DNA from 2 places in the Rhizobium sp. RAF36 genome. Region 2 is predicted to be linked to the other one. Evidence: predicted binding sites of a transcription regulator. Region 2 holds the regulator's gene; the other holds the start of a gene.
What was found. Region 2 encodes HrcA, which represses chaperone genes, less so after heat shock. Its sites were predicted from a motif close to GTTAGCACTCNCNNNNNGNGAGTGCTAAC; they were not measured.

Region 1 (4,360 bases), 390 kb from region 2:
CCACCAGGAGCGTCCTTCTTCGGCAGCTCGGCAATCATGGCTTCCGTGGTGATCAGCAGCGAAGCAACCGAAGCTGCGTTCTGCAGAGCCGTACGGACAACCTTGACCGGGTCGACGATGCCCATGGCGATCATGTCGCCATATTCAGACGTCTGGGCGTTGTAGCCGTAGTTGTCCTCGTTCTTGTCGAGGACCTTGCCGACAACGATCGAAGCTTCATCACCAGCGTTCTCAGCGATCTGGCGAACCAGCGACTGAAGAGCCTTGCGGACGATGTTGACGCCAGCTTCCTGGTCGTCGTTCACGCCCTTGGCAGTGATCTTCGTCGAGGAACGGAGCAGAGCGATACCGCCGCCGGGGACGATACCTTCCTGAACAGCAGCGCGCGTCGCGTTCAGAGCGTCGTCGATGCGGTCCTTCTTTTCCTTGACTTCGATTTCCGTGGAGCCGCCAACGCGGATGACGGCAACGCCGCCAGCGAGCTTGGCAAGGCGCTCCTGCAGCTTTTCGCGGTCATAATCGGAAGAGGTTTCTTCGATCTGAGCCTTGATCTGTGCAACGCGGCCTTCGATGTCGGACTTGGCGCCTGCGCCATCGACGATCGTGGTGTTTTCCTTGGAGATCGAAACCTTCTTCGAACGGCCGAGCATGTCGAGCGTTACGGATTCGAGCTTGATGCCGAGGTCTTCGGAGATGACAGTGCCGCCCGTGAGGATAGCGATGTCTTCCAGCATGGCCTTGCGGCGGTCGCCGAAGCCAGGAGCCTTGACGGCAGCGATCTTCAGGCCGCCACGCAGCTTGTTGACGACGAGCGTAGCAAGAGCTTCGCCTTCGACGTCTTCAGCGATGATGAGGAGCGGCTTGCCGGTCTGAACGACGGCTTCGAGAACCGGGAGCATCGCCTGCAGGTTCGAGAGCTTCTTCTCGTGGAGGAGAATGTAAGCGTCGTCGAGGTCGGCGATCATCTTTTCCGGGTTGGTCACGAAGTACGGGCTGAGGTAGCCGCGGTCGAACTGCATGCCTTCGACGACTTCGAGTTCGGTTTCAGCGGTCTTGGCTTCTTCGACGGTGATAACACCTTCGTTGCCGACCTTCTGCATGGCTTCAGCGATGTCTTCGCCAACCTGCTTGTCGCCGTTTGCGGAGATCGTGCCGACCTGGGCAACTTCAGCCGAGGTGGAGATCTTCTTGGCCTTCGCCTGCAGGTCCTTGACGACTTCTGCAACAGCGAGGTCGATACCGCGCTTCAGGTCCATCGGGTTCATGCCGGCTGCAACAGCCTTTGCGCCTTCACGAACGATAGCGCGGGCCAGAACGGTTGCCGTCGTGGTGCCGTCGCCGGCGATGTCGTTGGTCTTCGAAGCAACTTCGCGGACCATCTGGGCGCCCATGTTTTCGAACTTGTCTTCGAGTTCGATTTCCTTGGCGACCGAAACACCGTCCTTGGTGATGCGCGGAGCGCCGAAGGACTTGTCGATAACGACGTTACGGCCCTTCGGACCGAGGGTGACCTGCACTGCGTCAGCGAGGATGTCGACGCCGCGCAGCATCTTTTCGCGCGCAGAGCGGCCGAACTTTACTTCTTTAGCTGCCATTTTGAGAACTCCTGAAAAGGGGTGTCAGCGATAATCTGAACGGGATAACCGGCTGATCAGCCGATGATGCCCATGATGTCGGCTTCCTTCATGATCAGAAGGTCTTCGCCGTTGATCTTGACTTCGGTGCCCGACCACTTGCCGAACAGAACGCGGTCGCCAGCCTTGACGTCGAGAGCGACGACCTTGCCGGACTCGTCACGAGCGCCCGAACCGACGGCGACGATTTCGCCTTCCTGCGGCTTTTCCTTGGCGGTGTCCGGGATGATGATGCCACCCTTGGTCTTTTCTTCGGACTCAACGCGGCGAACAACGACGCGATCGTGAAGGGGGCGGAAGTTGGTGCTTGCCATTGTCTAATCCCTCGATCAAATGACATTCGCGGACCGGGGTCCACATGGATGAATGTTAGCACTCTCCGTTGAGGAGTGCTAGCGACGTGCATTTAGGGATGGCTCCAGAAAGAGTCAAGGAAACCATTCACGGATTTTTGCGCCGGAATTGTGGAGAGGTGAGGGGATTTGTCTGACGTGGTTGCCGAGCCCCTGCCACGGCCTGCTTTTTCCGAGGCATTTGCCGTCTGGGCGCGTATCGGCTGTCTGAGCTTCGGCGGTCCTGCCGGGCAGATCGCCCTGATGCACAAGACCGTGGTCGAGGAAAAGCGCTGGATTTCCGAAGACCGTTTTCTGCATGCCTTGAATTATTGCATGCTGTTGCCAGGCCCCGAGGCCCAGCAGCTTGCCACCTATATCGGCTGGCTGATGCATGGCGTGCGCGGCGGCATCGTCGCCGGCCTTCTCTTCATCTTGCCGGGCTTTCTGGTCATCCTGGTCCTCTCCGGTCTCTATGCCTATTTCCAGAATGCCGAGTGGCTGCTCGCTCTGTTCTTCGGCCTCAAGGCGGCCGTGCTCGCCGTCGTCATCGAAGCGCTGATGCGGGTGGCCGGCCGGGCGCTGAAATCGCGCTTTCACTATTATGTGGCTGCTGCCTCTTTCGTGGCGCTCTTCCTGCTCAATCTGCCGTTCCCGCTCGTCGTCCTTGCTGCAGGCATTGCCGGCTTCCTCGTCGAGCGCCGCAGGAGAAAGGTGGAGGGCGTGGCGCCAGCCGAAGCCTCGAAGCCCGCCAGGGAAATGCTGTCAGGGCTGACCAGCCGAAATATCGCCAGGCCGTTCCTGATCCTCGCTTTCTGGGTGATCGTCTGGCAGTTTCCGCTGCTGATCGTCCGCGAGATTCATGGTCCGCAGGATCTGATTGCCGAGGCGCTGAGTGGCGAGACCAATGTCTTCGCCGCCGTCTTCGTCTTCTTCTCCAAGATGGCGGTCGTCACCTTCGGCGGCGCCTATGCCGTGCTCTCCTATGTCGCGCAGGTAGCGGTGGAGCATTATGCCTGGCTGCGCCCCGGCGAGATGCTGGATGGTCTTGCGCTGGCCGAGACGACGCCGGGTCCGCTGGTGCTTGTCCTCTGTTTCGTCGGCTTCATGGCCGGTTTCCGCAATGCGCTCGGCATCGATCCGCTGTTCGGCGGCGTGATCGGCGCCAGCCTCGCCGCCTGGGCAACCTTCGTGCCGAGCTTCATCTGGATCTTCGCCGGTGCGCCCTATGTGGAGAAGCTCCGCCAGAACAAGATATTGTCGGCGGCCCTGTCGGCGATCACTGCCGCCGTCGTCGGCGTCATCCTCAATCTGGCCCTCTGGTTTGGCCTGCATGTTCTCTTTGCCGATGTCGGCAATATCGCGCTTCTCTCCCGCGCCACCGGCCTGCCGCTCGTCAGCCTCGCCTGGCCGGTCTGGAGCAGTTTGAACATTGCCGCGGCGCTGATCTTCGTGGCTGCCTGCATCATGCTTTTCCGCTTCAAGCTCGGCATCGTCAGCATTCTCGGCTTCGCGGCTACAGCCGGGCTGGCTGTGCGCGGCGTCGAGCTGCTTCTCTAGCGCATCCGGCTGTTTTTGCGCTGCCGGGGCGAAAAAACCTTGCCATCCCGCCGGGCCTTTGCAATGTCACGCCTGACTGAACGCAAATGGGATATCGGAATGGCCAAGCGCATCGGAAGTTTTGCAGAAATCACCAGCCAGTATGACGCGGTGTTCTGCGATGTCTGGGGCGTCCTGCACAATGGCGTCGATCCCTTCCCGAAGGCGGCTGCCGCCCTCGAAGCCGCCCGCGGCGAAGGCCTGACCGTCGTTCTGATCACCAATTCGCCGCGCATCGCGCCTCTGGTCGTCGATCAGCTCCGCCATATCGGCATCCAGGACGGCGCCTATGACCGGATCATTACGTCCGGCGACGTCACCCGCGGCCTGATCGCCGAAGGCCCGAAGAAGGTCTTCCTGCTCGGCCCCGAGCGCGACATCGCCATCATCGAAGGCCTCGGCGTCGAGCGCGTCGATGCGGCGGAAGCAGAGTCCGTCGTCTGCACCGGCTTCTTCGATGACGAGAAGGAAGTACCGGAAGATTACACGGAAATGCTGAAGGAACTTCAGTCGCGAAACGTGCCGATGATCTGCGCCAACCCGGATCTGGTCGTCGAGCGCGGTCACAAGATGATCCCCTGCGCCGGCGCCATGGCCGCCTATTACAACCAGCTCGGCGGCGCCACCCGCATTGCCGGCAAGCCGCATACGCCGATCTATGAAGCCGTGCTGGAAACGGCGAAGGAACTGCGCGGCGACTTCCCGAAAAGCCGCATCCTCGCCATCGGCGATGGCATGCCGACCGATGTGCGCGGCGCTCTCGATTACGGCCTCGACCTTCTCTATATCAGCGGC
Region 2 (4,360 bases):
CGGCAGCCCCGAAGAGCTCGAAATTCTCGGCATCACCACGGTCGCCGGCAACGTGCCGCTATCTTATACCAGCCGCAATGCGCGCATCATCTGCGAGCTCTGCCAGCGCACCGACATCAAGGTCTTTGCCGGCGCCGACAAGCCGATCGCCCGCAAACTCGTCACCGCCGAACACGTCCACGGCAAGACCGGCCTCGACGGCCCGACGCTGCCGGAGCCGACCATGCAGCTGCAGCCACAGCATTCCGTCGATTTCATCATCGAGACGCTGCGCCGCGAGCCCGAAGGCAGCGTGACGCTCTGCACGCTCGGCCCTCTCACCAATATCGGCCTCGCTTTCCAGAAGGCGCCTGACATCGTTGCGCGCGTCCGCGAGCTTGTCATGATGGGCGGCGGCTTCTTCGAGGGCGGCAACATCACGCCGGCCGCCGAATTCAACATCTACGTCGACCCCGAAGCGGCCGATATCGTCTTCCGTTCCGGCGTGCCCGTGGTGATGATGCCGCTCGACGTGACGCACCAGCTGCTGACCCGCAAGGACCGCGTCAAGCGCATGGCCGATCTCGGCACCGCGCCAGCGCAGGCGATGGTAGAGATGCTGGAGTTCTTCGAGCGCTTCGATATCGAGAAATACGGTTCCGACGGCGGCCCGCTGCACGACCCGACCGTCGTTGCCTACCTGCTGAAGCCCGAGCTCTTCAAAGGCCGCGAGTGCAATGTCGAGATCGAGGTGAAATCCGAGCTGACGGTCGGAATGACCGTCGTCGACTGGTGGCACGTGACCGACCGCAAGCGCAATGCAAAGGTCATGCGCTTCGTCGATGCCGATGGTTTCTTCGATCTGCTGATCGAGCGTTTCGCCCGCATCTGAGCAAGAACAAAGACCAAAAGAAAAGGGCCGCTTCTCAGCGGCCCTTTTTCGTTATGCGTCCTTCTGATCCAGATAGGAATTGGCCGTCTCTGCCTCGGGCTTCGGACCGCCCTTGGCGACGCCGACCATGGCCGGGCGCAGCACGCGCTCGCCGATCGTGAAGCCGGCCTGCACCACCTGGACGACGGTGTTGTTCGGAACTTCCGTGTTCGGCACTTCGAACATCGCCTGATGGAAGTTCGGGTCGAACTTCTGGCCGACAGGATCGAGCTGGCGAACGCCATGGCGCTCGAGCGTAGAGAGCATGGAGCGCTCGGTCATCTCGACACCTTCGATCAGGGTCGTCAGCCCGGCCTCGCCCGCAGCCTTGGCTTCGGCCGGAATGGCATCGAGCGCCCGGCGCAAGTTGTCGGATACGGCGAGCATGTCGCGCGCGAAACCGGCAACGGAATAGGACTTCGCGTCCTTCACTTCACGCTCGGTGCGGCGGCGCAGGTTGTCCATCTCTGCGGCGAGGCGCAGATAGCGGTCGCGCAGCTCGGCATTTTCTGCCTTCACGAGTTCCAACGGATCCGGCTGGGACGATGCCTCAGCGGCCGCTTCATTCTCGACGTTTGCGGCTGCGTCCGCAGCAGCGTCAGCCGCAACAGCCTCAGGTCCGTTTTTCGTCGTTTCGTCAGTCATGACGGTCTCCGGGTAAAGGGTTCTTTCGGGATGCGCCCGATATCGAGCTTTGACCGCAAAAAATCAAGTCTGCGTGACAAAGAACCGGAAATTCCGGCTTTTTCAGAGCGACCCGCGCGACAGGCGGGAAATCAGCTGGGCGGTATAATCGACCATCGGCACGATACGAGAGTAATTCAGCCGGGTCGGACCGATGACGCCGACCGCCCCGACGATCCGGTCGTCGTCGTCACGATAGGGCGCGACGATCAACGAAGAGCCGGAGAGCGAGAAGAGCTTGTTTTCGGAACCGATGAAAATGCGGACGCCCGGACCGCTTTCCGCCAGATTCAACAGCTCGATCAGGCTGTCCTTCTTCTCCAGATCGTCGAAGAGCATGCGCAGGCGGTCGAGATCACCGGCACTGTCCAGCCCCTCGAGCAGGTTGGCACGACCGCGGATGATCAGCTGCGCAGGCTTACCTTCATCCGGGCTGCCGGACCAGACGGCAATGCCGCGCTCCACCAGGTCGCGCGACAAGGCGTCGAGCTCGTGGCGCACATCCGTTTTCAGCCGGTCGAGCTGCTTGCGCAATTCCGGCAGCGTCTGGCCGGTCATGTGGGCGTTGAGGAAGTTGGCGGCTTCGGTCAGCTGCGACGACGTCACGCCCGCCGGAAGCTCGATGATCCGGTTTTCGACCTGATCATGTTCGCCGACCAGAACCGCGAGTGCCTTCGTCGGCTCCAGACGGATGAATTCGACATGCTTCAGCACCGGATCGTTCTTCGATGTGATCACCAGGCCGGCGCCGCGGGAGATCCCCGACAGCATCCGGCTTGCCTCGTTCATCATCGATTCCACCGGATTGTCGCGGCTTTCGGCGCGCACCTGACGATCGATGCTGGCGCGCTCTTCGGCCGAGAGGTCACCGACCTGCATGAAAGCATCCACGAAGAACCGGAGCCCGACCTGGGTCGGCAGACGCCCAGCGCTGATATGCGGCGAGTAGATGAGCCCCAGTTCCTCCAGATCGCTCATCACATTGCGCACCGAGGCCGGAGACAGCGACATTGGAAGAATACGGGAAAGATTACGCGAGCCGAGCGGCTCACCGTTTTCCAGATAGCCTTCGACGATACGGCGGAAGATTTCCTTCGAGCGTTCATCCAGCGCAGCAACGGCATCCGAAACCGACGTAGATCTGAAGCCCATGAATTCTGAAACACCCACGCTGATGACAATCTGCAAAATATAATCAATCTCGCCCGCGTGGCAAAAGGGAATTTGCAAATGACCGCGGCCAATCGTAGAAGCGGGGCAGCATCACGAAACAACGCATGATCATGCCGTGCCGCCACTCGCGGCCTAACGGCTCATGCATCAGGAGACAGAGAATGCGGCCGTCAGGCAGAAAAACCGACCAGATGCGCAAGGTCAGCTTCGAGCGCAACTTTTCCAAGCACGCCGAAGGCTCCTGTCTCGTGAAATTCGGCGACACGCATGTGCTGTGCACGGCAAGCCTCGAAGAAAAGACGCCGCCGTGGCTGCGCAACACCGGCAAGGGCTGGGTCACATCCGAATACGGCATGCTGCCGCGCGCCACGGGCGAGCGCATGAAGCGTGAAGCGGCGACCGGCAAGCAGGGCGGCCGCACGCAGGAAATCCAGCGCCTGATCGGCCGCTCGCTGCGGGCCGTCGTTGACCTCACTGCGCTCGGCGAGCGCCAGATCACCATCGACTGCGACGTCATCCAGGCCGACGGCGGCACGCGCACGGCCTCGATCACCGGTGGCTGGATCGCGCTTTATGACTGCCTGAAGTGGATGGAAAGCCGCAACATGATCAAGGTCGATCGTGTTCTCAAGGATCACGTCGCGGCCATCTCCTGCGGTATCTTCGCCAGCCAGCCGGTCATCGACCTCGACTATATCGAAGATTCCTCGGCCGAAACCGATGCTAACTTCGTCATGACGGGTGCCGGCAGCATCGTCGAAATTCAGGGCACGGCCGAAGGCACGCCGTTCAGCGAAGCCGAATTCGCATCGCTGATGGGCCTCGCAAAGAACGGCATTGCCGAACTCGTGGAACTGCAGAAGCAGGCAATCGCCGGGTGAACGACATGCTTGAGGGCATGCTGGAAACGGCGCTTTACGCGAAGGACCTGGATAGAGCCGAAGCTTTCTATGAAGGCATTCTCGGTCTTTCCAAGATCACGCGGGCTGCCAACCGGCATGTCTTCTTTCGGTGCGGTCCTGGGGTGTTGCTGATCTTCAACCCGGACGAGACGGTCAAGCCACCGGCGCCGGGCGCGCTTCAGGTTCCGCCGCACGGCACCAAGGGAGCGGGCCACGCCTGCTTCCGCGTTTCGGCCGGGAATATCGATGCTATGGCCGCCCGGCTGACGGCGGCGGGCATCGCCATCGAATCCGAAGTTCACTGGCCGAATGGCGGCCGCTCGATCTACTTTCGCGATCCGGAAAGCAACAGCCTGGAATGCGCCGAAGCCCGTATCTGGGGCATCGAATAGGAAACAGAATGCGCAAGCTCGACACCAAGACCATCATTGTCGCCAGCCACAACGCCGGCAAGATCCGCGAAATCCAGGACCTGATCGGCCCGCTGGGTTTCACAGCCAAGTCGGCAGCCGAGCTCAATTTCGTCGAGCCTGACGAGACCGGCACGACCTTCGAAGAGAACGCGAAAATCAAGGCGCTTGCCTCCGCCAGCGCTGCCAACATGCCGGCGCTGTCTGATGATTCCGGTCTGGTGGTCGATGCGCTCGGTGGCGATCCCGGCGTCTATACGGCCAATTGGGCCGAGACCGCC

Region 1: groES (co-chaperone GroES) is a predicted target of HrcA. The motif match lies at 2,003-2,031, and genes of this name have one in related genera.

Annotation. Positions count from the first base shown of each region.
Region 1 is NZ_JBFREC010000002.1:696,214-700,573, forward strand. Features, by position in the region: gene groL (chaperonin GroEL) at 1-1,595, opposite strand, end outside; gene groES (co-chaperone GroES) at 1,652-1,948, opposite strand; gene chrA (chromate efflux transporter) at 2,117-3,526, shown strand; gene AB4Z25_RS09400 (TIGR01459 family HAD-type hydrolase) at 3,626-4,360, shown strand, end outside.
Region 2 is NZ_JBFREC010000002.1:302,797-307,156, reverse strand. Features, by position in the region: gene AB4Z25_RS07425 (nucleoside hydrolase) at 1-871, shown strand, start outside; gene grpE (nucleotide exchange factor GrpE) at 923-1,555, opposite strand; gene hrcA (heat-inducible transcriptional repressor HrcA) at 1,658-2,746, opposite strand; gene rph (ribonuclease PH) at 2,929-3,648, shown strand; gene AB4Z25_RS07405 (VOC family protein) at 3,645-4,061, shown strand; gene rdgB (RdgB/HAM1 family non-canonical purine NTP pyrophosphatase) at 4,070-4,360, shown strand, end outside.